One region of the Klebsiella sp. PL-2018 genome, then DNA from elsewhere that is predicted to be linked to it. Evidence: riboswitches for the same ligand, from Rfam matches in the RefSeq annotation. Region 1 holds a riboswitch; the other holds the start of a gene.

What was found. Region 1 has a riboswitch for cobalamin ahead of MKleb_RS22110 (cobyrinate a,c-diamide synthase). Riboswitches for the same ligand answer to the same signal wherever they lie in the genome.
Region 2: linked by a shared signal. The riboswitch ahead of btuB (TonB-dependent vitamin B12 receptor BtuB) and the one ahead of MKleb_RS22110 (cobyrinate a,c-diamide synthase) in region 1 are both predicted to bind cobalamin.

The regions. Positions count from the first base shown of each region.
Region 1 is NZ_CP077673.1:4,710,024-4,724,718, forward strand. Features, by position in the region: gene MKleb_RS22090 (cobalt-precorrin-7 (C(5))-methyltransferase) at 1-293, opposite strand, end outside; partial or broken gene cbiD (cobalt-precorrin-5B (C(1))-methyltransferase CbiD) at 287-1,425, opposite strand; gene MKleb_RS22100 (cobalt-precorrin-8 methylmutase) at 1,422-2,054, opposite strand; gene cbiB (adenosylcobinamide-phosphate synthase CbiB) at 2,065-3,024, opposite strand; gene MKleb_RS22110 (cobyrinate a,c-diamide synthase) at 3,021-4,400, opposite strand; cobalamin riboswitch at 4,488-4,656, opposite strand; gene pocR (transcriptional regulator PocR) at 4,957-5,868, opposite strand; gene pduF (propanediol diffusion facilitator PduF) at 6,057-6,857, opposite strand; gene pduA (propanediol utilization microcompartment protein PduA) at 7,381-7,665, shown strand; gene pduB (propanediol utilization microcompartment protein PduB) at 7,662-8,474, shown strand; gene pduC (propanediol dehydratase large subunit PduC) at 8,493-10,157, shown strand; gene pduD (propanediol dehydratase medium subunit PduD) at 10,168-10,842, shown strand; gene pduE (propanediol dehydratase small subunit PduE) at 10,857-11,378, shown strand; gene pduG (propanediol dehydratase reactivase alpha subunit PduG) at 11,394-13,226, shown strand; gene pduH (propanediol dehydratase reactivase beta subunit PduH) at 13,216-13,593, shown strand; gene pduJ (propanediol utilization microcompartment protein PduJ) at 13,586-13,861, shown strand; gene MKleb_RS22165 (BMC domain-containing protein) at 13,865-14,347, shown strand; gene MKleb_RS22170 (phosphate propanoyltransferase) at 14,347-14,695, shown strand, end outside.
Region 2 is NZ_CP077673.1:184,902-199,596, reverse strand. Features, by position in the region: gene hdfR (HTH-type transcriptional regulator HdfR) at 1-39, shown strand, start outside; tRNA gene MKleb_RS00910 (tRNA-Trp) at 121-196, opposite strand; tRNA gene MKleb_RS00905 (tRNA-Asp) at 250-326, opposite strand; rRNA gene rrf (5S ribosomal RNA) at 382-497, opposite strand; rRNA gene MKleb_RS00895 (23S ribosomal RNA) at 601-3,506, opposite strand; tRNA gene MKleb_RS00890 (tRNA-Ala) at 3,685-3,760, opposite strand; tRNA gene MKleb_RS00885 (tRNA-Ile) at 3,869-3,945, opposite strand; rRNA gene MKleb_RS00880 (16S ribosomal RNA) at 4,017-5,556, opposite strand; gene murI (glutamate racemase) at 5,935-6,789, opposite strand; gene btuB (TonB-dependent vitamin B12 receptor BtuB) at 6,734-8,602, opposite strand; cobalamin riboswitch at 8,668-8,850, opposite strand; gene trmA (tRNA (uridine(54)-C5)-methyltransferase TrmA) at 8,967-10,067, shown strand; gene MKleb_RS00860 (YijD family membrane protein) at 10,114-10,473, opposite strand; gene fabR (HTH-type transcriptional repressor FabR) at 10,489-11,124, opposite strand; gene sthA (Si-specific NAD(P)(+) transhydrogenase) at 11,321-12,721, shown strand; gene oxyR (DNA-binding transcriptional regulator OxyR) at 12,704-13,621, opposite strand; gene argH (argininosuccinate lyase) at 13,889-14,695, opposite strand, start outside.

The DNA of each region.
Region 1 (14,695 bases):
GGGATAATGCGCACGCGCTCGATGCCAAAGTGGGCGATCAGCCGCGTACCGATGCCGTAAAACAGCGGGTCGCCGGAGGCCAGCACCACCACCTTCTGCGCTTCGCGTTCGCCGAGCCATACCAGCAGTTCGGCAATATTGGCGCCCAGCGCAAACCGTTCGCCGTCAAACTCAGGGAACTGCTGTAAATGCCGCTTGCCGCCCACCAGCGCGTCCGCGCTGGCGACCGCGTCCCGCGCCGCCGGCGTCATCAGATGCAGGCCTGACGGGCCCATGCCGACGACCGTTAACATGCCATCTCCCGCGCAATCTCGGCGATCGGGCGATTGCTGCCGAGGACCTTGTTATCAAAGGAGAACATGATGGCGTCGCAGACGGGCGGCGTTTTAGTAAAGCGCAGCATCTGCATCACCCGCAGGCAGATGCGTTCGGCAAGATGGTGATAGATATGCTGAAAACCGTACGCGTCGATGTGCTCCATCGCCGCTTCGGTGGTATCGCATTCGCTCACCAGCTGCAGCAGCGCCAGCGGCGCGCCCAGCAGCGCCAGATGCGCGACCAGGGTTTCCATCCGCGCATCGGCGATATGGCTGTGGGTGTGGAAGATCCCGGCGGCGACTTTAATCAGCTTGCCGGGATGGCCAATCAGCACGATCTGGCGGAACCCCAGGCGCACGGCCTCTTCAATCATGTAGCCGACGAAGTTGCTCATGGTGACCACCACCTGCGAGTCGATGCCCATCTGCTCGCGTACGAAGCGCTCGCCGTGGTTGCCCGGCACCAGCACTACCCGCTCCAGCCCCGCCGCGCGCTTAATTTCCAGCTCCAGCGATAGCGAACGCTTCCAGCTCTCCTCCGACATCGGCGTCACGATACCGGTGGTGCCGATAATCGAGATGCCGCCCAGAATCCCCAGCCGCGAGTTATAGGTTTTCTGCGCCCGCGCCTCGCCTTCCGGGGCGAAAATCTCTACCGTCGCCCCGCGCGACGGGCCAATCGCTTCGCGCACCGCCGACTCGATGGTGTGGCGCGGGGTGCGGTTAATCGCCGGGCTGCCGATGGGCAGGCCGATCCCTTTGCGGGTGACCGTGCCGACGCCTTCGCCGCCGCGCAGGGTAATCTCGCCGGAATCGTCGAGCGTCACGCGGGCGAAAATCAGCATCCCGTGGGTGGCGTCAACATCATCGCCGCCGTCTTTACGGATGGCGGCGATCGCCTGCTGCCCTTCAACGTGCGGCGACTCGACGTTAAGGCACAGAGTGACGCCGGAAGGGGTGACAATGGAGACCTGATGAATCAGATGCTGACGCATCACCATCAGCGCCGCGACCTTTGCTGCCGCCGTGCGCATGATCCGGTGGTATAGCCTTTGCGCAGCGCCTTGCCGTTGTGCCATACCGGGGCGTCAAAGGATTGCTCGCTCATCGCGCCCCCTGTAAGTGGTACAAAATGGCGTTGACGATGGCGGCGGCGACGTTGCTGCCGCCTTTACGACCCAGCGCGGCGATGCCCGGCAGGCCGCTCTGCGTCAGGGCCTCTTTCGACTCCGCCGCGCCGACGAAACCGACCGGCACGCCAATCACGCCGTTGACCGCGACGTCATGCTCCAGCAGACGAAACAGCGCGGTGGGCGCATTGCCGAAAACAAACACCTTCTCGCCCTCTTCGGCGACCGCGATATCAACCGCCGCCATCGAGCGGGTCATCCCCTGCGCTTTGGCCTCCGCCACCACCCGCGGATCGCTGATATAGCAGCGGCACTCGCCGCCGAATTTCGCCAGCAGGGTTTTATTGATCCCGGACAGGGCCATGGTGGTATCGGTATAAAGCGTGCAGGGCTGGCTCAGGGCGGCGCTCAAGCGCGGAAGCACGTCGGGTGAAAACCACAGGATATCCAGCCAGTCAAAATCAGCGGTGGTGTGGATCACCCGCTTGATAATGGCTTCGTGCAGCGGGCTGGCAAAGCGGTAGTCCGGGCGGGTCTGCGCAATAATATCGCCAATAATGTCGAAGCTTTTCGCCTCAATCGCCTGCGGTTGCTGGATATAGTGCATTCATTTGTCCTCAGGCAGCGCCGACCAGCCAGTACCGGACCGCCATAAACAGCGCCAGCGCCAGGGTCGAAGACACCCACATCAGTCGAATCGTTCGGGAAATATCGTCTACGGAAATATCGCGCGTCGCGTCGCCGATCCACGGCTTCTCCACGCGCTGTCCAAAGTAATCGTTAGGGCCGCCAAGCCGGATGCCGAGCGCCCCGGCGACCGCCGCTTCCGACCAGCCGCAGTTCGGGCTGCTGTGGTTGTAGCGGTCGCGCCAGCCGATGCGCAGCGCGCGGCCGCCCGCTTCACCGCAGAGGAGAGCGGCGAGGCTGATAAGCAGCCAGCTCAGGCGGGCGGGGATAAAGTTGGCGACATCATCGAGGCGGGCGCTGACCATGCCGATGGCCCGATATTTTTCGTGCTTATAGCCGACCATCGAATCCAGGGTGTTGACCGCTTTATAGGCCATCGCCAGCGGCGCGCCGCCCAGCAGCAGAAAGAAGAGCGGCGCAATAATGCCGTCGACGGTGTTCTCCGCGACGGTTTCCACCACCGCGCGATTAATCTGCTGCGGCGCAAGCTGCGACGTGTCGCGCCCGACGATCCACGACAGCTTGATACGGCTCTCCGCCAGATCCCCCGCGCGCAGCGGGCGCTCGACGTCCCGCGCCGACTGCGCCAGGCAGCGTCCGGCCAGCACGGTGAAAATCATCCATACCTCAACCAGCCAGCCAAGCCACGGATGAATCGTCCGCGCCAGCGTCAGCACGCCCCAGCAGACGCTCCACGTTAGCCCGACCACCACCAGCCACATCACGGCGCCGCCGACGCGCAGGGCGACATCGCTGCGGCAATAGCGGCGCACGTCGCGCTGAACGGCGGCGATCAGGTTGCCTATCCAGCGCACCGGATGCGGCCAGCTCTGCGGATCGCCGATGATAAAATCGAGGAGCCAGGCAACGCCCCATGCCAGCAGCGTCATAGCGCGCTCCTTGCCGCAGCCAGCCAGTGGTTAAGCATGATGGGACGCTGCGCAAAGTGCAGGTGCAGATAGCTGGCGAACGTGTTGCCCACCTGCCAGCCGCCCGACCACTGCTGAAGGGTCATACCGTCGCGGACTTTGCGGCAGGCCAGGACCGCCGGGATCTCAGGGGTAAAATCCGAGTAGTGAAACTCATGCCCGCGCAGGGTTTCGCCGGGCGCCGCCAGCAGCGTTTGCCGCATCGCCCGCGCCTCGCAGTAGCCAAAGCGGGTAAGCCGTTTGCCCATCTTGCTGTGGCCGGGAATCAGATTGGCCATCGGATAGATGTCGCCGCTGGCGTCTTCAAGGGTGCTGCCGAGATACATCAAACCGCCGCACTCGGCGTAAATCGCCACCCCGCGCCGGTGCGCCTCCCGCAGCTGCGCCAGCATCGACGTATTGGCCGCCAGCCCGGCGGCATGAATTTCCGGATAGCCGCCGCCGAGCCAAATCATCTGGCACGGCGGAAGCTCGCTATCGCGCAGCGGACTGAAGCGCACGATATTCACCCCGCAGCGTTCAAGCAGCGTAAGGTTATCCGGGTAGTAAAAGTTGAAGGCTTCGTCGTCGGCCAGCGCCAGCGTCAGGCCCGCGCCGGCGTCGGGCGACGGCAGCGGGGGCCACTCCCCGGCGGGTAGGGCGGTGAGCTGGCTAAGAGCCAGGAGCCGTTCAATATCCAGCGTTTGCGCCAGCGTTTGGGCAAAATCGCGCCACGGCTGCTGATTGACCAGCGACTCGCGGGCGGTGACCAGCCCCAGATGGCGTTCGGGTAACGCCACCCCTTCCACGCGCGGTACGTAGCCGAGCACCGGCAGCCCGCAATAGCGTTCAATGGCGCCTTTGAGAAGCTGATAATGGGATTCGCTGTTGACGCGATTGACGATAACGCCGGCGATATTCAGGCTGGGGTCGAAGTGTTGAAATCCCATCACCGTGGCGGCGATAGAGGTGGAAACCGCTTTGCCATCTACCAGCAAAATGACCGGACAGCCGAGCTGTTTAGCCATCGCGGCGGTGCTGCAGTAGCCAGGGTCGGTACCGAAGCCGTCATACAGCCCCATCACGCCCTCAATGACCGCGATATCCGCCTGCTGCATCCGTTCGCAAAACAGCGCATTGAGCACCGGTTCCGGGAGCATAAAGCTGTCGAGGTTGCGGGAAGCGACGCCGCTGACGGCGGTGTGCCAGCCGGTATCGAGGTAGTCCGGGCCGACTTTGCAGGGCTGAACCCGCATACCGCGCTGCTTCAACAGGCTGAGCAGACCAAGCGTAACGGTGGTTTTACCACAACCGCTGCCGGTACCTGCGAGAATAAATGCGTGCTGCCTGGCTGCCATACCCCGATCCTGTGCCGGGTGGTAGGGCTGCGTGCATTCCCAGTCTTTCGACTGTACGCATCTGAGCAACCCACTTCCCACCGAAGTTGTTGATTGTTACCGACAGGCAGGTCTTCTGGCTTAGCGTCGTCCTCTCCCATCCTTCCCAATCCGCTAAGCAGATCAGTGGCTAAATATGGGTTCGTCAGCATCACAGCAGCGGGGGCTGCGGGGGATTCACACCCCCTTCCCTGGCGCCTGTCGGTTTAGTCCGTCATGATTCGAGCGGGACTGCCCGGCTCGCATGATTTCCGGAATATCTTACGGAAGCTGGATGGCTCCCGTCGTGTTTAATTTTTAATTACCAAGGCCGTTTCATTACGCCGATGGCGCGCTGAAAGCCATTTCAGATATCACTCTATCCCATCAAATAAATAAAAACTGGTGCAGCTTATCGTTCTCTCATTATTATTTTGTTGCGCTATGACAATTTATTGCTCTGAATGAGATATTTTCATTTTAGAATGAGCCAGATACAAGGGCATATCAAAAATCGGCAATAACAAAATATTGTCATTTAAAATGACTCAGTTTGTGATCTGGCGTTAATTTGCTGGCGATAGGCCTGCGGAGTGACCTGATAAGCCTGGCGAAAAACTTTGCAAAAATAGCTGGTTTGCGAAAATCCTAAATTCCGCGCAATGCTGGCGATGCTCCAGTCGCTGTGGCAAAGCAGCTCTTTGGCGCTCACCATCCGCTGATGGTTCACCCACGCGTTAAAACCGATACCCTGATATTTTTTAAATAGCTTACTGAAGTAATAGGGGCTGAGATAAACGTGGGCGGCGACGTCTTCCAGGCGAAGCTCATCGGATAAATGGGCGTCAATGTAGCGCAGCGCTTTCTTCATTTTGCTGTCGTGAGGGCTGGCGACCCGGCTGGCGCGCGTGGGTTCCGGCTGCTGGGGATTATCTTTAATCACCACAAAGTTGAGCTGCTTTTTCAGGCAGTTCTCGACGATCAGCTTCAGTAAATCCGCGGAGGCAATCACTCTGGAGTAGTCCATCTCCGGCACGTCGCGGAACGCGTTGAGCAGCTCGGGGTCCGCCTGCCAGCCGTCGTCCACGTTGAGGATATCCACCAGTTCTACATCGTTGCTTAAGCGCACCTGCCCGCATAGCACGAAGCCCACAAGGTGCCCGGCGATAACCAGAGGAATGGAAAAATCAGTTAACCCGGCGTGGCAGCGGTAGATACAGAGCTGATCGGTTTTTGACGCCTCGAGGCCGCCGCAGCGGTCGCTCATCCGGCAGCGGGTGCTGTGCTGAGGGTGCTGGCGCATCAGCTGGCAGAAAGGGGTGAAGTTAAACAGTTCAGATATTTCATCACCGTGAATATTGACAACCACAACCGCCAGACTGGTGGCCTGCGCAAAATCCTGTGCGATTTTATTAATGAGTTCTGAGTTCAGTGTGCTCGCAGAAATCATGATAAAACCTCTCAGTTAATTTTTTGTTATAAATAAAACATTTCTTTAATATTCACTTCCTTTCATCATCATTTACCGCCAACGATAAAAGAATATTACGATAGCAAAAGTCTCCCATCCGTGGGAGACGTTTTTGGCCAGTTCGTGATACCGGTTCATGAAAATTTTTCGCTATTTCAGCGGATGCATTAATCCTCTAATTTACAGGTATTACACGGTAAGTTATTTCCTATCAGATAACGATAGATGGCCGCGCCGAGGCAGGCGCCGATCAGCGGCGCAATAATCGGCACAATAAAGTACGGAATATCCCTTCCGCCGGTCATCGCGATATCGCCCCAGCCCGCCATCCACGTAAACAGCTTCGGCCCAAAATCACGCGCCGGATTCATCGCAAAGCCGGTCAGCGGCCCGGTTGACGCGCCAATCACCGCCACCAGCAGGCCAATCAGCAGCGGGGCCAGCGGCCCTTTCGGCACGCCGTTGCCGTCGTCGGTCAGCGCCATAATCATCCCCATCAGCATGGAGGTGATCACCACTTCGACCAGCGCCGCATGCCAGATGCTCAGCGACGCCGCCGGGTAGGTGCTGAAAATACTCGCCAGCTGCAGGCTCTCAACGCTGCCGCGAGCGATATGGTGGGCGGATTCAAACTCGGTAAACATAGTGCTGTACAGCACATAGGCCAGCACCGCGCCGCCGAAGGCGCCCGCGACCTGGGAGACAATATAGGGGAAGACTTTGCGCCCAGGAAAACAGGCAAATAGCCATAACGCAACGGTCACCGCCGGGTTGAGATGGCCGCCGGATATTCCCGACGTCAGATAGACGGCAAGCGAGATCCCCAGACCCCAGATAATGCATATCTCCCACAGTCCGAGGCTGGCTCCCGCCACCTTTAACGCGCTCAGGCAGCCGATGCCGAAAAACAAAAACAGCCCGGTGCCCAGAAACTCGGCGGTACATTGCGCTTTTAACGAATCATTCATGGTGACACCTTCTTAGCAGAGTTCGTGTCCTGACCAGCCAACCTCCTGCTGGCAGTAGAGTACAACGGGCCCACTATATGAACTCCGCTCCGCAAATTGTTGGCAACCTGCTGACGGCGGCCCCGGAAAATTCGGGCATCAATAACAAATTATTGTCATTGAATAACTCAGAATAGCATTGCTCACGCGCGGATTTCGCAATTACGCCATCGCCATGACATGCAAAAATATTGCTAAAACCAACTCATCGTTTTCCAACAAACATCACAAATCAGTTTTTCTCGCATAGCAGATAAAATTAAATTCGTCATGAACAAATTTGTAAATATGGAATATACAAAACAAGATAATCACATAACAACAAATAAAAATAACAATTAAAATCAATAGATTAAATTTAAATTTGGCAATTTTATATTATTCAATACCCACTATATTTTCACCATCAAATTCAAGTCAGCCATTCTTTTTCCTCGCATCTTCTTATAGTCCCAACTATCGGAACACTCCATGCGAGGTCTTTATGCAACAAGAAGCACTAGGAATGGTAGAAACCAAAGGCTTAACCGCAGCCATAGAGGCCGCTGATGCAATGGTTAAGTCAGCCAATGTGATGTTAGTGGGCTACGAAAAGATTGGCTCCGGACTGGTGACCGTCATCGTACGCGGCGACGTTGGCGCGGTAAAAGCGGCCACCGATGCGGGAGCCGCCGCCGCACGTAACGTGGGTGAAGTGAAAGCCGTACACGTCATCCCACGCCCCCACACCGATGTAGAAAAAATCTTACCGAAGGGAATTAGCCAATGAGCAGCAATGAGCTGGTGGAACAGATCATGGCTCAGGTGATTGCCCGCGTGGCAACGCCGGAACAGCAGGCCATCCCTACTGAAAACCATCCAATACGAGAGACGGCTATGGCAGAAAAAAGCTGCAGTTTAACGGAATTTGTCGGGACCGCCATTGGCGACACCCTGGGTCTGGTTATCGCCAACGTCGATACCGCCCTGCTGGATGCGATGAAGCTTGAAAAGCGCTATCGCTCCATCGGCATTCTCGGCGCCCGCACCGGCGCAGGCCCGCACATTATGGCGGCGGACGAAGCGGTGAAAGCCACCAATACCGAAGTGGTCAGCATTGAGCTGCCGCGCGATACCAAAGGCGGAGCGGGCCACGGTTCGCTGATTATTTTGGGCGGTAACGACGTTTCCGACGTTAAGCGCGGTATCGAAGTCGCGCTGAAAGAGCTCGACCGCACCTTTGGCGATGTTTACGGCAACGAAGCCGGGCATATCGAGCTGCAGTACACCGCTCGCGCCAGCTACGCGCTGGAAAAAGCCTTCGGCGCGCCGATTGGCCGGGCCTGCGGCATCATCGTCGGCGCACCGGCCTCCGTGGGCGTGCTGATGGCCGATACCGCCCTGAAGTCAGCCAACGTGGAAGTCGTGGCCTATAGCTCTCCGGCGCACGGCACCAGCTTCAGTAACGAAGCCATTCTGGTGATTTCCGGCGACTCCGGCGCGGTCCGCCAGGCGGTCACCTCCGCGCGCGAAATCGGCAAAACCGTCCTTGCGACCCTCGGTGCTGAACCGAAAAACGATCGCCCGTCCTACATCTGATACCCACGAGGCTGATTCATGAGATCGAAAAGATTTGAAGCACTGGCGAAACGCCCTGTGAATCAGGACGGCTTCGTTAAGGAGTGGATCGAAGAAGGCTTTATCGCGATGGAAAGCCCGAACGACCCGAAACCGTCGATTCAAATCGTTAACGGCGCGGTGACCGAGCTGGACGGGAAACCGGTAAGCGATTTTGACCTGATCGACCACTTTATCGCCCGCTACGGTATCAACCTGAACCGCGCCGAAGAAGTGATGGCGATGGATTCGGTCAAGCTGGCCAACATGCTGTGCGATCCGAACGTTAAACGCAGCGAAATCGTCCCGCTGACCACCGCGATGACGCCGGCGAAAATTGTCGAAGTGGTTTCGCATATGAACGTCGTCGAGATGATGATGGCGATGCAGAAAATGCGCGCCCGCCGCACCCCGTCCCAGCAGGCGCACGTCACCAACGTCAAAGATAACCCGGTACAGATTGCCGCCGACGCCGCCGAAGGGGCATGGCGCGGATTTGACGAACAGGAAACCACCGTTGCGGTAGCGCGCTATGCGCCGTTCAACGCCATCGCGCTGCTGGTGGGCTCGCAGGTAGGCCGTCCGGGCGTGCTGACGCAGTGCTCGCTGGAAGAAGCCACCGAGCTGAAGCTCGGCATGCTGGGCCACACCTGCTACGCCGAAACCATCTCCGTCTACGGCACCGAGCCGGTCTTTACCGACGGCGACGACACGCCGTGGTCGAAGGGCTTCCTCGCCTCGTCCTACGCCTCTCGCGGGCTGAAAATGCGCTTTACCTCCGGCTCCGGCTCGGAAGTGCAGATGGGCTACGCCGAAGGCAAATCCATGCTTTATCTGGAAGCGCGCTGCATCTACATCACCAAAGCCGCGGGCGTACAGGGTCTGCAAAACGGTTCCGTCAGCTGCATCGGCGTGCCGTCTGCGGTGCCTTCCGGCATTCGCGCGGTGCTGGCGGAAAACCTGATCTGTTCGTCGCTGGATCTGGAGTGCGCCTCCAGTAACGACCAGACCTTCACCCACTCCGATATGCGTCGTACCGCGCGCCTGCTGATGCAGTTCCTGCCGGGCACCGACTTTATCTCCTCCGGTTATTCCGCGGTGCCGAACTACGACAACATGTTCGCCGGCTCCAACGAAGATGCCGAAGACTTTGACGACTACAACGTCATCCAGCGCGACCTGAAGGTGGACGGCGGTTTGCGTCCGGTTCGCGAAGAGGACGTCATCGCCATCCGTAACAAAGCCGCCCGCGCACTGCAGGCCGTGTTTGCCGGAATGGGGCTGCCGCCGATTACCGATGAAGAAGTTGAAGCCGCGACCTACGCCCACGGTTCGAAAGATATGCCGGAGCGCAACATCGTCGAAGACATCAAGTTCGCCCAGGAAATCATCAATAAAAACCGCAACGGTCTGGAAGTGGTGAAAGCGCTGGCGCAGGGCGGATTCACCGACGTGGCCCAGGACATGCTCAACATCCAGAAAGCCAAGCTGACCGGGGACTACCTGCATACCTCCGCGATTATCGTCGGCGACGGGCAGGTGCTGTCGGCCGTCAACGACGTCAACGACTATGCCGGTCCGGCAACGGGCTATCGCCTGCAGGGCGAACGCTGGGAAGAGATTAAAAACATCCCTGGCGCTCTTGATCCCAACGAGATTGATTAAGGGGTGAGAAATGGAAATTAATGAAAAATTGCTGCGCCAGATAATTGAAGACGTGCTCAGCGAGATGAAGGGCAGCGATAAACCGGTCTCGTTTAATGCGCCGGCGGCCTCCGCGGCGCCCCAGGCCACGCCGCCCGCCGGCGACGGCTTCCTGACGGAAGTGGGCGAAGCGCGTCAGGGCACCCAGCAGGACGAAGTGATTATCGCCGTCGGCCCGGCTTTCGGCCTGGCGCAGACCGTTAATATCGTCGGCATCCCGCATAAGAGCATTTTGCGCGAAGTCATTGCCGGTATTGAAGAAGAAGGCATTAAGGCGCGCGTGATTCGCTGCTTTAAATCCTCCGACGTGGCCTTCGTCGCCGTTGAAGGCAATCGCCTGAGCGGCTCCGGCATCTCTATCGGCATCCAGTCGAAAGGCACCACGGTGATCCACCAGCAGGGGCTGCCGCCGCTCTCTAACCTGGAGCTGTTCCCGCAGGCGCCGCTGCTGACCCTGGAAACCTATCGCCAGATCGGCAAAAACGCCGCCCGCTATGCGAAACGCGAATCGCCGCAGCCGGTCCCGACGCTGAATGACCAGATGGCGCGGCCGAAGTACCAGGCGAAATCGGCCATTTTGCACATTAAAGAGACCAAGTACGTGGTGACGGGCAAAAACCCGCAGGAACTGCGCGTGGCGCTTTGATAAAGGATAACTCCATGAATACCGACGCAATTGAATCGATGGTACGCGACGTATTGAGCCGCATGAACAGCCTGCAGGGCGAGGCGCCTGCGGCGGCTCCGGCGGCTGGCGGCGCGTCCCGTAGCGCCAGGGTCAGCGACTACCCGCTGGCGAACAAGCACCCGGAATGGGTGAAAACCGCCACCAATAAAACGCTGGACGACTTTACGCTGGAAAACGTGCTGAGCAATAAAGTCACCGCCCAGGATATGCGTATTACCCCGGAAACCCTGCGCTTACAGGCTTCTATTGCCAAAGACGCGGGCCGCGACCGGCTGGCGATGAACTTCGAGCGCGCCGCCGAGCTGACCGCGGTACCGGACGATCGCATTCTTGAAATCTACAACGCCCTCCGCCCCTATCGCTCGACGAAAGAGGAGCTGCTGGCGATCGCCGACGATCTCGAAAGCCGCTATCAGGCGAAGATTTGCGCCGCTTTCGTTCGCGAAGCGGCCACGCTGTACGTCGAGCGTAAAAAACTCAAAGGCGACGATTAATTACAGGGGTATGTGATGCGATATATAGCTGGCATTGATATCGGCAACTCATCGACGGAAGTCGCCCTGGCGACCCTGGATGAGGCTGGCGCGCTGACGATCACCCACAGCGCGCTGGCGGAAACCACCGGAATCAAAGGCACGTTGCGTAACGTGTTCGGGATTCAGGAGGCGCTCGCCCTCGTCGCCAGAGGCGCCGGGATCGCCGTCAGCGATATTTCGCTCATCCGCATCAACGAAGCGACGCCGGTGATTGGCGATGTGGCGATGGAAACCATTACCGAAACCATCATCACCGAATCGACCATGATCGGCCATAACCCGAAAACGCCCGGCGGCGCGGGGCTTGGCACAGGCATCACCATTACGCCGCAGGAGCTGCTAACCCGCCCGGCGGACGCGCCCTATATCCTGGTGGTATCGTCGGCGTTCGATTTTGCCGATATCGCCAGCGTGATTAACGCTTCCCTGCGCGCCGGGTATCAGATTACCGGCGTCATTTTACAGCGCGACGATGGCGTGCTAGTCAGCAACCGGCTGGAAAAACCGCTGCCGATCGTTGACGAAGTGCTGTACATCGACCGCATTCCGCTGGGGATGCTGGCGGCGATTGAGGTCGCCGTACCGGGGAAGGTCATCGAAACCCTCTCTAACCCTTACGGCATCGCCACCGTCTTTAACCTCAGCCCCGAGGAGACGAAAAACATCGTCCCGATGGCCCGGGCGCTGATTGGCAACCGTTCCGCCGTGGTGGTCAAAACGCCATCCGGCGACGTCAAAGCGCGCGCGATACCCGCCGGTAATCTTGAGCTGCTGGCCCAGGGCCGTAGCGTACGCGTAGACGTTGCCGCCGGCGCCGAAGCCATCATGAAAGCGGTCGACGGCTGCGGCAGGCTCGATAACGTCTCCGGCGAGTCGGGAACCAATATCGGCGGCATGCTGGAACACGTGCGCCAGACCATGGCCGAGCTGACCAACAAGCCGAGCAGCGAAATATTTATTCAGGACCTGCTGGCCGTTGATACCTCGGTACCGGTGAGCGTCACCGGCGGTCTGGCCGGGGAGTTCTCGCTGGAGCAGGCCGTGGGCATCGCCTCGATGGTGAAATCGGATCGCCTGCAGATGGCAATGATCGCCCGCGAAATCGAGCAGAAGCTCAATATCGACGTGCAGATCGGCGGCGCAGAGGCCGAAGCCGCCATCCTGGGGGCGCTGACCACGCCGGGCACCACCCGACCGCTGGCGATCCTCGACCTCGGCGCGGGCTCCACCGATGCCTCCATCATCAACCCCAAAGGCGACATCATCGCCACCCACCTCGCCGGCGCAGGCGACATGGTGACGATGATTATTGCCCGCGAGCTGGGGCTGGAAGACCGCTATCTGGCGGAAGAGATCAAGAAGTACCCGCTGGCTAAGGTGGAAAGCCTGTTCCATTTACGCCACGAGGACGGCAGCGTGCAGTTCTTCTCCACGCCGCTGCCGCCCGCCGTGTTCGCCCGCGTCTGCGTGGTGAAAGCGGACGAACTGGTGCCGCTGCCCGGCGATTTAGCGCTGGAAAAAGTACGCGCCATTCGCCGCAGCGCCAAAGAGCGGGTCTTTGTCACCAACGCCCTGCGCGCGCTGCGTCAGGTCAGCCCCACCGGCAACATTCGCGATATTCCGTTCGTGGTGCTGGTCGGCGGTTCGTCGCTGGATTTCGAAGTCCCGCAGCTGGTCACCGATGCGCTGGCGCACTACCGCCTGGTTGCCGGACGGGGAAATATTCGCGGCAGCGAGGGCCCCCGAAACGCGGTGGCCACCGGCCTGATTCTCTCCTGGCATAAGGAGTTTGCGCATGAACGGTAATTACAGCGCCCCGGCCATCGCGATCGCCGTCATCGACGGCTGCGACGGCCTGTGGCGAGAAGTGCTGCTGGGTATCGAAGAGGAAGGTATCCCTTTCCGGCTCCAGCATCACCCGGCCGGAGAGGTCGTGGACAGCGCCTGGCAGGCGGCGCGCAGCTCGCCGCTGCTGGTGGGCATCGCCTGCGACCGCCATACGCTGGTCGTGCACTACAAGAATTTACCCGCATCGGCGCCGCTTTTTACGCTGATGCATCATCAGGACAGTCAGGCCCATCGCAACACCGGTAATAACGCGGCACGGCTGGTCAAAGGGATCCCTTTCCGGGATCTGAATAGCGAAGCAACAGGAGAACAGCAGGATGAATAACGCACTGGGACTGGTTGAAACAAAAGGGTTAGTGGGCGCCATTGAGGCCGCCGATGCGATGGTGAAATCCGCCAACGTGCAGCTGGTCGGCTACGAAAAAATTGGCTCGGGCCTCGTCACCGTGATGGTGCGCGGCGACGTCGGCGCGGTCAAAGCGGCGGTAGACGCGGGCAGCGCGGCGGCGAGCGCGGTGGGCGAGGTGAAATCCTGCCACGTGATCCCGCGTCCGCACAGCGACGTTGAGGCCATTTTACCGAAATCAGCCTGATTGATGGCGAATAAGGAGCACCGCGTGAAGCAATCACTGGGATTACTTGAAGTTTGTGGTCTGGCACTGGCTATCAGCTGCGCCGATATCATGGCGAAATCCGCTTCTATCACGCTGGTCGCCCTCGAAAAGACCAATGGTTCAGGCTGGACGGTGATTAAAATTACCGGTGATGTGGCCTCCGTGCAGGCGGCCATCACCACCGGCGCACAGTTTGCCGAGCAGCGAAACGGCCTGGTGGCCCACAAAGTCATCGCCAGGCCCGGAGAAGGGATCCTGCGCGCGGAGGCTCCCCCGCCCTCCGTCATGCAACCTGAGCCTGAAGCGTCAGGGACGGCAGATGTCGTTTCACCAGCGCCAGCAGAAGAGCTTCCCCAGCAACACGGCGTGGTCAGCTGCAACCTGTGCCTCGATCCAAAATGTCCACGCCAGAAGGGTGAGCCGCGCTCGCTTTGCATTCATCCCGGCAAGCGAGGTGAAGCGTAATGGATAAACAGCTTCTGGAATCAACGGTCAGCAAAGTTCTCGACGAGATGCGGCTACGCCCCATCCCGCTGGGGGTTTCAAATCGTCATATCCACCTGTCGGCGGCGGATTACGAACGCCTGTTCCCCGGCCATCCCATCAGCGAGAAAAAGGCGCTGCTGCAGCCGGGACAGTACGCCGCGGAGCAAACCGTCACCCTGGTGGGGCCGAAGGGGCAGCTTAAAAATGTGCGCCTGCTCGGTCCGCTGCGCTCGGTAAGCCAGGTGGAAATCTCGCGTACCGATGCCCGAACCCTGGGGGTTGCGGCGCCGCTGAGGATGTCCGGCGATCTGAAAGGGACGCCGGGCA
Region 2 (14,695 bases), 1.3 Mb from region 1:
CAGATTCGGGAGATCCTGAAGCACAATATATTGGGATAAACGCACTCCTCCAGGGATGGAGGACGATCGGCGGGAAATTTAAAGCAAAAAAAATCCTTTGCCTGAGCAAAGGATTATATATGGCAGGGGCGGAGAGACTCGAACTCGCGACACCCGGTTTTGGAGACCGGTGCTCTACCAACTGAGCTACGCCCCTAAAGTTTCTTATCATTAAGCCTGCTTAATCAGCAGGCTTAATTTTTTAATAAGTGGCGGAACGGACGGGACTCGAACCCGCGACCCCCTGCGTGACAGGCAGGTATTCTAACCGACTGAACTACCGCTCCACCGAATACTTCTGTAACCACCGGATTTATGCACCGGCTTACTACTTAATTTGATGCCTGGCAGTTCCCTACTCTCACATGGGGAGACCCCACACTACCATCGGCGCTACGGCGTTTCACTTCTGAGTTCGGCATGGGGTCAGGTGGGACCACCGCGCTAGTGCCGCCAGGCAAATTCTTTGTGCTCAGTACGCAATTCTTTATCGCGTACTCAACTCTGAATCTAAGCTGAAATTGTTGTCTTCTCAGTCCGCCAAAACATCTTCGGCGTTGTAAGGTTAAGCCTCACGGTTCATTAGTACCGGTTAGCTCAACGCATCGCTGCGCTTAAACACCCGGCCTATCAACGTCGTCGTCTTCAACGTTCCTTCAGGACTCTCAAGGAGTCAGGGAGAACTCATCTCGGGGCAAGTTTCGTGCTTAGATGCTTTCAGCACTTATCTCTTCCGCATTTAGCTACCGGGCAATGCCATTGGCATGACAACCCGAACACCAGTGATGCGTCCACTCCGGTCCTCTCGTACTAGGAGCAGCCCCCCTCAATTCTCCAGCGCCCACGGCAGATAGGGACCGAACTGTCTCACGACGTTCTAAACCCAGCTCGCGTACCACTTTAAATGGCGAACAGCCATACCCTTGGGACCTACTTCAGCCCCAGGATGTGATGAGCCGACATCGAGGTGCCAAACACCGCCGTCGATATGAACTCTTGGGCGGTATCAGCCTGTTATCCCCGGAGTACCTTTTATCCGTTGAGCGATGGCCCTTCCATTCAGAACCACCGGATCACTATGACCTGCTTTCGCACCTGCTCGCGCCGTCACGCTCGCAGTCAAGCCAGCTTATGCCATTGCACTAACCTCCTGATGTCCGACCAGGATTAGCTGACCTTCGTGCTCCTCCGTTACTCTTTAGGAGGAGACCGCCCCAGTCAAACTACCCACCAGACACTGTCCGCAACCCGGATTACGGGCCCACGTTAGAACACCAGCCATTAAAGGGTGGTATTTCAAGGATGGCTCCATGCAGACTGGCGTCCACACTTCAAAGCCTCCCACCTATCCTACACATCAAGGACCAGTGTTCAGTGTCAAGCTATAGTAAAGGTTCACGGGGTCTTTCCGTCTTGCCGCGGGTACACTGCATCTTCACAGCGAGTTCAATTTCACTGAGTCTCGGGTGGAGACAGCCTGGCCATCATTACGCCATTCGTGCAGGTCGGAACTTACCCGACAAGGAATTTCGCTACCTTAGGACCGTTATAGTTACGGCCGCCGTTTACCGGGGCTTCGATCAAGAGCTTCTCCGCGAGGATAACCCCATCAATTAACCTTCCGGCACCGGGCAGGCGTCACACCGTATACGTCCACTTTCGTGTTTGCACAGTGCTGTGTTTTTAATAAACAGTTGCAGCCAGCTGGTATCTTCGACTGATTTCAGCTCCACGAGCAAGTCGCTTCACTTACCATCAGCGTGCCTTCTCCCGAAGTTACGGCACCATTTTGCCTAGTTCCTTCACCCGAGTTCTCTCAAGCGCCTTGGTATTCTCTACCTGACCACCTGTGTCGGTTTGGGGTACGATTTGATGTTACCTGATGCTTAGAGGCTTTTCCTGGAAGCAGGGCATTTGTCACTTCAGCACCGTAGTGCCTCGTCATCACACCTCAGCGTTAGTGACGTTCCGGATTTACCTGGAACATCCGCCTACATGCTTAAACCGGGACAACCGTCGCCCGGCCAACATAGCCTTCTCCGTCCCCCCTTCGCAGTAACACCGAGTACAGGAATATTAACCTGTTTCCCATCGACTACGCCTTTCGGCCTCGCCTTAGGGGTCGACTCACCCTGCCCCGATTAACGTTGGACAGGAACCCTTGGTCTTCCGGCGTGCGGGTTTTTCACCCGCATTATCGTTACTTATGTCAGCATTCGCACTTCTGATACCTCCAGCAACCCTCACAGGCCACCTTCAACGGCTTACAGAACGCTCCCCTACCCAACAACACATAGTGTCGCTGCCGCAGCTTCGGTGCATGGTTTAGCCCCGTTACATCTTCCGCGCAGGCCGACTCGACCAGTGAGCTATTACGCTTTCTTTAAATGATGGCTGCTTCTAAGCCAACATCCTGGCTGTCTGGGCCTTCCCACATCGTTTCCCACTTAACCATGACTTTGGGACCTTAGCTGGCGGTCTGGGTTGTTTCCCTCTTCACGACGGACGTTAGCACCCGCCGTGTGTCTCCCGTGATAACATTCTTCGGTATTCGTAGTTTGCATCGGGTTGGTAAGTCGGGATGACCCCCTAGCCGAAACAGTGCTCTACCCCCGAAGATGAGTTCACGAGGCGCTACCTAAATAGCTTTCGGGGAGAACCAGCTATCTCCCGGTTTGATTGGCCTTTCACCCCCAGCCACAAGTCATCCGCTAATTTTTCAACATTAGTCGGTTCGGTCCTCCAGTTAGTGTTACCCAACCTTCAACCTGCCCATGGCTAGATCACCGGGTTTCGGGTCTATACCCTGCAACTTAACGCCCAGTTAAGACTCGGTTTCCCTGCGGCTCCCCTATACGGTTAACCTTGCTACAGAATATAAGTCGCTGACCCATTATACAAAAGGTACGCAGTCACCCAACAAGTGGGCTCCTACTGCTTGTACGTACACGGTTTCAGGTTCTTTTTCACTCCCCTCGCCGGGGTTCTTTTCGCCTTTCCCTCACGGTACTGGTTCACTATCGGTCAGTCAGGAGTATTTAGCCTTGGAGGATGGTCCCCCCATATTCAGACAGGATACCACGTGTCCCGCCCTACTCTTCGAGTTCACAACCTGTGTGCTTTAGTGTACGGGAGTATCACCCTGTACCCTGCGACTTTCCAGACGCTTCCACTAGCACACAAGCTGATTCAGACTCCGGGCTGCTCCCCGTTCGCTCGCCGCTACTGGGGGAATCTCGGTTGATTTCTTTTCCTCGGGGTACTTAGATGTTTCAGTTCCCCCGGTTCGCCTCGTTAACCTATGTATTCAGTTAACGATAGTGCAACGAATTGCACTGGGTTTCCCCATTCGGACATCGCCGGCTATATTGGTTCATATCACCTTACCGACGCTTTTCGCAGATTAGCACGTCCTTCATCGCCTCTGACTGCCAGGGCATCCACCGTGTACGCTTAGTCGCTTAACCTCACAACCCGAAGATGTTTCGTAAAACATCGTCGTGTCGCGAAAATTTGAGAGACTCGAACACACATTAACTGTGTGTCGTTTCAATTTTCAGCTTGATCCAGATTTTTAAAGAGCAAAACTTCGCAGTGAACCTTTTCAGGTACACTCTGAAGTTTTCTTGTGTTGTGCAGTAAAGATGGTGGAGCTATGCGGGATCGAACCGCAGACCTCCTGCGTGCAAAGCAGGCGCTCTCCCAGCTGAGCTATAGCCCCATCGTAGTTAAATCTCATCAACCTTAATTTCTGTTGAGGCAAGGCGTGGTGACACGAAGCATACTTAAAGTATGTGAGTGTCGCCGCAACGCAGCATCAGCAGAAATTTGGTAGGCCTGAGTGGACTTGAACCACCGACCTCACCCTTATCAGGGGTGCGCTCTAACCACCTGAGCTACAAGCCTGCAGAGATTTTTTACTGCTACATTTTCATCAGACAATCTGTGTGGACACTACAAAGGCAGGTTCTTTAAGGTAAGGAGGTGATCCAACCGCAGGTTCCCCTACGGTTACCTTGTTACGACTTCACCCCAGTCATGAATCACAAAGTGGTAAGCGCCCTCCCGAAGGTTAAGCTACCTACTTCTTTTGCAACCCACTCCCATGGTGTGACGGGCGGTGTGTACAAGGCCCGGGAACGTATTCACCGTGGCATTCTGATCCACGATTACTAGCGATTCCGACTTCATGGAGTCGAGTTGCAGACTCCAATCCGGACTACGACATACTTTATGAGGTCCGCTTGCTCTCGCGAGGTCGCTTCTCTTTGTATATGCCATTGTAGCACGTGTGTAGCCCTACTCGTAAGGGCCATGATGACTTGACGTCATCCCCACCTTCCTCCAGTTTATCACTGGCAGTCTCCTTTGAGTTCCCGACCGAATCGCTGGCAACAAAGGATAAGGGTTGCGCTCGTTGCGGGACTTAACCCAACATTTCACAACACGAGCTGACGACAGCCATGCAGCACCTGTCTCACGGTTCCCGAAGGCACCAAAGCATCTCTGCTAAGTTCCGTGGATGTCAAGAGTAGGTAAGGTTCTTCGCGTTGCATCGAATTAAACCACATGCTCCACCGCTTGTGCGGGCCCCCGTCAATTCATTTGAGTTTTAACCTTGCGGCCGTACTCCCCAGGCGGTCGACTTAACGCGTTAGCTCCGGAAGCCACTCCTCAAGGGAACAACCTCCAAGTCGACATCGTTTACAGCGTGGACTACCAGGGTATCTAATCCTGTTTGCTCCCCACGCTTTCGCACCTGAGCGTCAGTCTTTGTCCAGGGGGCCGCCTTCGCCACCGGTATTCCTCCAGATCTCTACGCATTTCACCGCTACACCTGGAATTCTACCCCCCTCTACAAGACTCCAGCCTGCCAGTTTCGAATGCAGTTCCCAGGTTGAGCCCGGGGATTTCACATCCGACTTGACAGACCGCCTGCGTGCGCTTTACGCCCAGTAATTCCGATTAACGCTTGCACCCTCCGTATTACCGCGGCTGCTGGCACGGAGTTAGCCGGTGCTTCTTTTGCGGGTAACGTCAATCGACAAGGTTATTAACCTTATCGCCTTCCTCCCCGCTGAAAGTACTTTACAACCCGAAGGCCTTCTTCATACACGCGGCATGGCTGCATCAGGCTTGCGCCCATTGTGCAATATTCCCCACTGCTGCCTCCCGTAGGAGTCTGGACCGTGTCTCAGTTCCAGTGTGGCTGGTCATCCTCTCAGACCAGCTAGGGATCGTCGCCTAGGTGAGCCGTTACCCCACCTACTAGCTAATCCCATCTGGGCACATCTGATGGCAAGAGGCCCGAAGGTCCCCCTCTTTGGTCTTGCGACGTTATGCGGTATTAGCTACCGTTTCCAGTAGTTATCCCCCTCCATCAGGCAGTTTCCCAGACATTACTCACCCGTCCGCCACTCGTCACCCGAGAGCAAGCTCTCTGTGCTACCGTTCGACTTGCATGTGTTAGGCCTGCCGCCAGCGTTCAATCTGAGCCATGATCAAACTCTTCAATTTAAGTTTGATGCTCGTGAATTAAACTTCGTAATGAATTACGTATGTTCACTCAGAGACTTGGTATTCATTTTTCGTCCGAGGACGTTAAGAATCCATGTCACTTTGAGTGCCCACACAGATTGTCTGATAAATTGTTAAAGAGCAGTTGCGACGCGCTTCAGCGCTCTGTCGCGAGGTCCCGTATAATACGTTTTCCTCATTCAGAGTCAAGCGATTATTTTCGCTTTTCTCTGCCGGTATTCATCGCTGAATCCCGCTGACCCGGCGGGCTGTAAGCCGTTGTTCCGTGTCAGTGGAGGCGCATTATAGGGAGTTCTGAGACGTTGACAAGCCCTGTTTTCAAAAAATCTTTCAACCGTCTCTTTTTTGTGCAAAACGCTATGAAAGCGCCAGTTTTTCCAGCGACTCGAAGCCATAGCGCCGCAAAACGCTCAAAAGCTGCTCAGTTTCAGGCGTCAGCGCCATACAGTACGCAATATTGGCATCACTCGATTTTGCGTCAGGTGCTTCGTGCTCTAATAGCCAGGCGGTGCGACGCGCAATCGCCGCTCCGGAGTCGATCATTCTCGTCCCTTCCGGCAGAACCTGCTGCAGCTCGTCTTGTATTAGAGGGAAATGCGTACACCCCAGCACAACCGTATCAGGTGGTTCCTGCATTCGTAGCCAGGGACGCAGGATACGCCGCAGTTCATCCAGCGGGACCGGCTCACCGTGCAGTTTGGCCTCTGCCAGTTCTACCAGCTCTGCCGACCCCAGCATTTCGATTTTGCATTCATTCGCAAAACGGGAGATCAGTTCGCGCGTATAAGGGCGTTTTACCGTTCCGCGCGTCGCCAGCAGGCCAACAACGCCATTCGCCGTTAAGCGGGCCGCCGGTTTTATCGCCGGAACGACGCCGACAACCGGAAAGGCGAATTTATCGCGTAAGGCGGGGAGGGAAACGGTACTTGCGGTGTTACAGGCAATAACGGCCAGCGCCAGAGGGTAACGCTGCTGAACCGCAGTCACAATCTCCAGGACGCGTTCAACAATAAACTCTTCACTCTTCTCGCCGTAGGGGAAAGCAACGTTGTCGAAAGCGTAGATATAATGCAGATTCGGCAGAAGCTGCCGAATCTCATTGTAAACCGACAGCCCACCGACGCCGGAATCAAACACCAGCACGGTGGGACGTGGATCAGAAGGTGTAGCTGCCAGACAAGTAGTATTCTCGTCCTGCAGTTTGGTAGCCATAAGCTGTCTCGTAATCTTTATCGAACAGGTTAGCTATTTTACCACGAACTGTCAGGCGATCGGTGATCGGATACGATGCAGAAACGTCTACCGTGCTGTAGCTCGGCAAAATTCTTTGCGTATTGTTGTACTGGGAGGTGTTGTTATCGTAACGCTTCCCATAATACTGCCAGGACACATCCATATCGACATCAAACATGGACCAGTCCAGCTGATACTTTGCCTGTCGTTTAGAACGTCGGGCCAGCACTTCACCGTTATCATCGTTACGCGGATCGACATACTGCAACGTTACGCGATGGCTGAAAATACCGGTATCGATACTCCCCGTCCATTCCACGCCTTTAATCGTCGCGGCATTGATATTGTCGTACTCCCCGTCATAGGTAACAGGATCGGAATAATAGGTAATCAGGTTAGTAATTTTGTAATGGTACGCGGACAAGCGCCAGTCCACGGGACCGGTGAGCCCTTCCAGCCCAGCTTCCCACTGTTTCGATTCTTCAGGTTTCAGATTAGGATTCGCGTTGATACCAAATCGAGTGGAGCCAAACTGTTGCCCTAAAGAAGGCGCGAGGAAGCCGGTACCGTAGCCGAGAGTCAGGCGATAATTTTCGACAAACTCCCAGCCTGCGGTAGTCTGCCAGGTACCGTGCCAGCCAAACTGCTCATCGTGGTCTTCACGTCCGGACGCTTCGAGGGTCACGTCGCCAACTTGCTGCTGGCCCGTCAGGTACAGTCCCGTATTGTCACGTTTGTAGGTATCCGACATCGCCGTGTCTGATGAAGTTAACCGCTGCTGCTGCCAGTCCACCCCTGCGCTGACAGAGCCATGACCGACAATAACGTTATTGCCCCACTGCAGGTTACGCTGCGTCATCCTGTCGAGCGTCGTCCCATCATTATAACGGCCATAAATACTGCTGTAGTTGTAGTCCTTTATCTTCTGATAGCTGGCGATGAGCTGGGAGGAATAAATTCCGGAATTAAAGTTCAGCCCCGCATCCCAGCTCTGGTTATAGAGCTGGCTTTCATCGGCGCTGTAGGCCGGGCTATACGGCGGGCTTCCCAGATCGTAATCAGAGTTGTTGGTGTAGCTGTGTCCGCGGAAGAAACCGTCAACATTCTCGTTAAATTTATGCTCGAGGCTGCCCCAAAACGTTTTATTACGAAAACCGTCGCGGTCGCCGTCGTGATCCCAGGTTGAATCGGGCTGAACGTTAAAGCCTTTATTACCCTCATAAGAACCCGCAATCGTCGCCACCGTATCGCCAAAGCGATGGCGCAGGGTACCGTCATATTGTTGGTAGCCTTTCGATCCTACCCCAGCGGTAATTTTGGATTGTTCTTTATCGGAATGCGTAATGACGTTAATCACGCCGCCCATTGCCCCGGAACCATAAATCGCTGAACGCGGGCCGCGGATATATTCGACGCGCTGCACCAGCGACAAAGGGATCTGGTTCAGATCGGGGTTATTTGTAATACCCGGTCGGGCCATGGGAACGCCGTCAACCAGCACCAGAACTTGTTTGGCTTCAGTACCACGGATAAACAGAGAGGAGGATTGACCCATGCCACCATTTTGCGCGACGTCCACGCCAGGCAATCGGCGCATCACATCGTTTAAATCTTTCGCCTGCCAGCGATCGATATCTTCCCGGGTAACCACATCGGTCGGCGCAAGAACCGTATTGACCGGCTGTTGAAAACGGTTTGCTGTGACCACTAACGTATCTGAATTGCTATCCTGCGCCCAGCCGGAAAATGCCGTGACGGAGAGCGCCGTCATCAGCGAAGCTTTTTTAATCATTTTTAAAGCATCCGTAATAAACAAAGGATGCCGCCGGCTCTATCAGTAGCACGCGATGATAGAAACCAAATGCGACGTATTCCGGCAGGTCTTCGGGCTTGGAGTGTTTAATGGACGAGGACTTCCCGCTAAATAGCCGCAGTGTCTGCATAATGCGCTCATCCCACTTTTCCTTACCGCTGCGCGTCAGCTCCAGATTTACACTGGATTCCCTATTAACTCATAGGACCGGTAGCACGATGCTATAATCAGAAACATATAGATGTCCAGACTTCTACCGTTATATTTCCTTATATCATCAGGGCTGGACATCCCCGGCGCTTTCCCTACAATCCCCGCGTACTTATTTTATTCAGGATGCATCATGACCCCCGAACACCTTCCTACCGAACAATATGAAGCGCAGCTGGCAGAAAAAGTCGTCCGTTTGCAGAAAATGATGGCGCCTTTTAGCGCCCCGGTTCCGGAAGTGTTTCGTTCGCCGGTCAGCCACTACCGCATGCGCGCAGAGTTTCGCCTGTGGCACGATGGCGACGATCTGTACCACATTATGTTCGACCAGCAGACCAAATCCCGGATCCGCGTCGAGACTTTCCCGGCCGCCAGCGAGCTGATTAATCAGCTGATGGCCGCGGTGATTGAGGGCGTACGCGATAACCCGGTACTGCGCCACAAACTGTTTCAGGTGGATTATCTCACCACCCTGAGTAACCAGGCCGTGATATCGCTGCTGTATCATAAAAAGCTCGACGATGAATGGCGTCAGCAGGCGGCGCGCTTGCGCGATGCGCTGCGGGCGCAAAATCTGAATGTGCACCTGATTGGCCGCGCCACGAAAACTAAAATCGAGCTGGATCAAGATTATATCGATGAACGCTTGCCGGTTGGCGGGCGTGAAATGATCTATCGTCAGGTTGAGAATAGCTTCACCCAGCCAAATGCGGCGATGAACATTCAGATGCTGGAGTGGGCTATCGACGCCACTAAAGGCGCAACCGGCGACCTGCTTGAGCTGTACTGCGGCAACGGCAACTTTTCGCTGGCGCTGGCGCGTAATTTCGAACGCGTGCTGGCAACGGAAATCGCCAAACCGTCCGTCGCGGCGGCGCAATACAATATTGCAGCGAACCACATTGATAACGTGCAGATTATCCGCATGTCGGCGGAAGAGTTTACCCAGGCGATGAACGGCGTGCGGGAGTTTAACCGCCTGCAGGGAATCGACCTGAAGAGCTATCAGTGCGAGACGATTTTCGTCGATCCGCCGCGCAGCGGGCTGGATAGCGAAACGGAGAAAATGGTGCAGGCGTATCCGCGTATTCTCTATATCTCCTGCAATCCGGAGACCCTATGCCAGAACCTGGAAACGCTCAGTGAGACCCACGAGATCGCGCGCCTGGCGCTATTCGACCAGTTCCCCTATACCCATCATATGGAATGCGGCGTGCTGCTAACGAAGAAGTAAAGCTACGCGAGAAAACCCGGCAACAGCGCTGCTGCCGGGTGAGAGATTATTCAGCGACCGCGTTCTTGCGGTTGCGTAACCTGTAGCCAATCCAGAACACCATAATCACCGACAGAACCGCCGGGAAGAAATTAGAGCCGATGTCCGGATATTCCGCGCGCACGACGGTACTGTAAACCAGCACCCCGAGAATAAAACAGGCAGCGGCGAGCCCCGGCAAACCCACGGGCATACTACGATTCTGATAGCGCTGATGCAGGCAGTAAACCGTCAGCACCAACGACAAAATGGGGAAGATGGAAAAAGGGACAATGGAGCTGAACAGCGCGGCGAAGGTACCATTAATGGATAAACCTGCGATCAGCGCCAGCAGCAGCGTACCTCTATCTTGTACTGAGTGTTTCATTGCTCGTCCTTCACGTTATTCGGAATGATTTGATATTTTTTCTTGTTCACGGCGATACCAGTAATACGCGCCTTTCGAGATCATTCTGAGCTGCAGCACCAGGCGTTCTTCCAGCTGTCGACGCTGCTCCGGGCCCACATCGAGAGCCTCGGCGCCAGCGCTAAATACGATGGTGACCATAGCTTCAGCCTGCGCTTCGGTAAAGGCGCGCGGCATATGGTTTTCGATTTCTAAATAGTCGGCAAGTTCCGCGATAAAATGCTGAATTTCACGCGCCACGGCGGCACGAAACGCCGCGGAGGTACCGGAGCGTTCCCGCAGCAGCAGGCGGAAGGCGTTCGGGTTGTTGCCAATGAATTCCATAAAGGTGGAAACAGAGGTGCGAATGACGCTGCCGCCTTTAGCGATACGCTGGCGCGCCTGGCGCATCAGCTGACGCAGCATGAGCCCGCTTTCATCCACCATGGTCAGACCCAGCTCATCGACATCGCGAAAATGACGATAGAAGGACGTCGGGGCGATCCCCGCTTCCCGCGCCACTTCGCGCAGGCTCAAGCTGGCAAAACTGCGCTCAGCACTCAGCTGACTGAATGCCGCTTCCACCAGCGAACGCCGGGTTTTTTCTTTTTGTTGCGCTCTTACGCCCATCACGTTGTCTGAATCCTTCCATAAGCCCTTCCGGCACTATACCAGAGATTAGAACTAATCGGTTTACACTGGATTGTGAATGATTGTTTACGAGCTGTTTCTGCTTTTATGCCGCAAAAAAGCACAACGATAATTGGGTTAAAGCGCGGCGAATGTTATCATCGTGTTTATTTTATGTATAAAACAGGTGAGTAATGCCATGTCACACTCTTGGGATTATGATGCAATTGTGATTGGTTCCGGTCCTGGCGGAGAAGGCGCCGCCATGGGGCTGGTGAAACAGGGAGCACGCGTTGCCGTCATTGAGCGCTACCATAACGTCGGCGGCGGTTGTACCCACTGGGGTACCATCCCGTCAAAAGCCCTCCGCCATGCCGTCAGCCGTATTATCGAGTTTAACCAAAATCCCCTCTACAGCGACCATTCCCGTCTTCTTCGTTCTTCCTTCGCCGACATCCTGAATCATGCCGACAGCGTCATTAACCAGCAAACCCATATGCGTCAGGGTTTCTATGAGCGTAACCACTGCGAAATCCTGCAGGGCAATGCCCATTTTGTTGATGAACACACTATCGCGCTGGAGTGTCACGACGGTACCGTGGAAACGGTGACGGCGGAAAAGTTCGTGATTGCCTGTGGTTCACGCCCGTACCATCCGACAGACGTCGACTTCCATCATCCGCGCATTTATGACAGCGACTCGATTCTCAGCCTGCATCACGAACCGCGCCATGTGATCATCTACGGTGCCGGGGTGATCGGCTGCGAATATGCGTCGATCTTCCGGGGAATGGAAGTCAAAGTGGATCTGATCAACACCCGCGATCGTCTACTGGCGTTTCTCGATCAGGAGATGTCCGACTCGCTCTCCTATCACTTCTGGAACAGCGGCGTGGTCATTCGCCACAATGAAGAGTACGAAAAGATTGAGGGCGTTGATGACGGCGTCATCATGCATCTGAAATCCGGCAAAAAGCTCAAAGCGGACTGCCTGCTGTACGCTAACGGCCGCACCGGGAACACCGACTCACTGGCGCTGGAAAATATCGGTCTGCAAACCGACAGCCGCGGCCAGCTGAAGGTCAACAGCATGTATCAAACCGCCCTGCCGCATATTTATGCCGTCGGCGATGTGATTGGCTATCCAAGCCTGGCCTCCGCCGCCTACGACCAGGGCCGCATCGCTGCCCAGGCGCTGGTAAAAGGCGAGGCATCGGCGCACCTGATTGAGGATATCCCTACCGGGATTTACACTATTCCGGAAATCAGCTCCGTCGGTAAAACCGAGCAGCAGCTGACGGCAATGAAGGTGCCTTACGAGGTGGGTCGCGCACAGTTCAAACATCTGGCCCGGGCGCAGATCGTCGGCATGAGCGTCGGTACGCTGAAGATCCTCTTTCATCGCGAAACGAAAGAGATCCTCGGGATTCACTGCTTTGGCGAGCGCGCGGCCGAAATTATTCACATCGGCCAGGCGATAATGGAGCAGAAAGGCGGTGGTAACACCATTGAGTACTTCGTTAACACCACCTTTAACTATCCGACGATGGCGGAAGCCTATCGGGTAGCGGCGTTAAATGGCTTAAACCGCCTGTTTTAACGCGGCGTCGAAATGGCCATCCATCTTACCGCGGATGGCCTCCGCCAGATGTTCATAGCGGCTACGCAGCGGCGAACCCGGGCGATAAACCAGCCCCACGGTACGTCTCGGCTCCGGCTTGATGCAGGGCACATAGACCACGCCATCGCGCTTTCTCTCCTGCGGCACGGCCAGGGCTGGCAACAGCGTGATGCCGCTACCGGCAGCCACCATGTTACGCAGCGTTTCGAGGCTCGTCGCCCGGAAATGGGTATCTTCATCGGCGCCCGCTTCAAAACAAAAGCCCATCGCCTGATCGCGCAGGCAGTGCCCATCTTCCAGCATCAGCAGCTTTTCACCGGCCAGGTCCGACATCGGCACGCACTCGCGGTTCGCCCACGGGTGATCTTCGTAGATAGCCAGCATCATGGGCTCATCAAACAGCGGCACCTCAATAAACGCTTCGCTCTCTTTGACCAGCGCCAGAATCGCGCAGTCGAGCTTACCGCTATCAAGCTGCGCTAAAAGCTGATGGGTTTGTGCTTCATGCAGATACATTTCCAGCTTGGGAAAGGTCTGGTGCAGCATCGGGATAATCAACGGCAACAGATAAGGGCCAATCGTCGGGATCAGTCCAATATGCAGCGGCCCGGACATGGTCTCTCCCTGCTGGCTCGCCATTTCCTTAAGCACTTTGACTTCTCGTAGCACGGTACGCGCCTGATCCACCAGCAGCAGCCCTGCCTGGGTGAACAGAACCTTACGGCTGGTGCGCTCCAGCAACATCACGCCGAGTTCATCCTCCAGCTTACGGATTTGCCCGCTGAGCGTCGGTTGGCTGACGTGGCAAGAATCCGCCGCACGGCGGAAGTGGCGGTGTTCGGCTAGCGCTACCAGATATTCAAGATCGCGAATATTCATTATTCATCCTCCATCGCCACGATAGTCCATGGCGATAGATAGAATAGCAACGAACGATTATCCCTATCAAGGTTTCTGTTCAATAATAAACCCATAAATGAGGAAAAGTTCAGAAAATCATTGAGCTTCCTCATCACCTCTCTACCCGGATAACTAAAGCCAACGTGAACTTTTGCGGACCTTGTGTCCGCTTTTTTTTGCATAAAAAAGCCCGGAGTTACCCGAGCTTCGTATATTTACCGCCTTAAAAGCAGCCCCGCAGGCGGATCACACCAGACGCTGTTTAGCGTCGGCAATCGCCTGAGCCACCTGCTGAGGAGAAACGCCACCTTTAGCCGCACGCTTATCCAGACACGACTGCAGCGCCAGAATCGGATAGACGTCATCCGCAATCACGGGGCTAAATTTCTGCAAATCGGCCAGAGGCAGATCCTCCAGCGGCTTGCCCTGGGCAATGGCTTCCACTACCGCTTCACCGACAATATGGTGCGCTTCACGGAACGGTACGCCTTTGGCAACCAGGTAATCCGCCAGTTCGGTGGCGTTGGCGTAACCCTGCTGCGCGGCTTCTTCACAACGCGGGCGTTTTACCTGAATACCGTCGAGCACCAGTGCCGCCATATGCAGGCAGTCGAGCCAGGTATCAAGCGCGTCAAACAGGCCTTCTTTATCTTCCTGCATATCTTTGTTGTAGGCCAGCGGTAGACCTTTGAGGGTCATCATCATGCCGGTCAGCGCACCCTGCACGCGGCCGCATTTACCGCGGATCAGCTCCAGCGCATCCGGGTTTTTCTTCTGCGGCATCAGGGATGAGCCAGAAGTCACGCGGTCAGAAAGCTCAACAAAGCCCGCTTCGCCGGTATTGAAGAAGATCAGATCTTCAGCAAAACGCGACAGGTGGACCATACCGATTGAGGCATCGGACAGCAGTTCCAGTACGTGATCGCGATCGGACACGCTGTCCAGACTATTGCGGGTCGCCGATGCGAAGCCCAGCCAGCCGGCAAGCTGTTCACGATCGATTTCATAGGCGGTACCCGCCAGCGCTCCGCAGCCCAGCGGGCTGACGTCCAG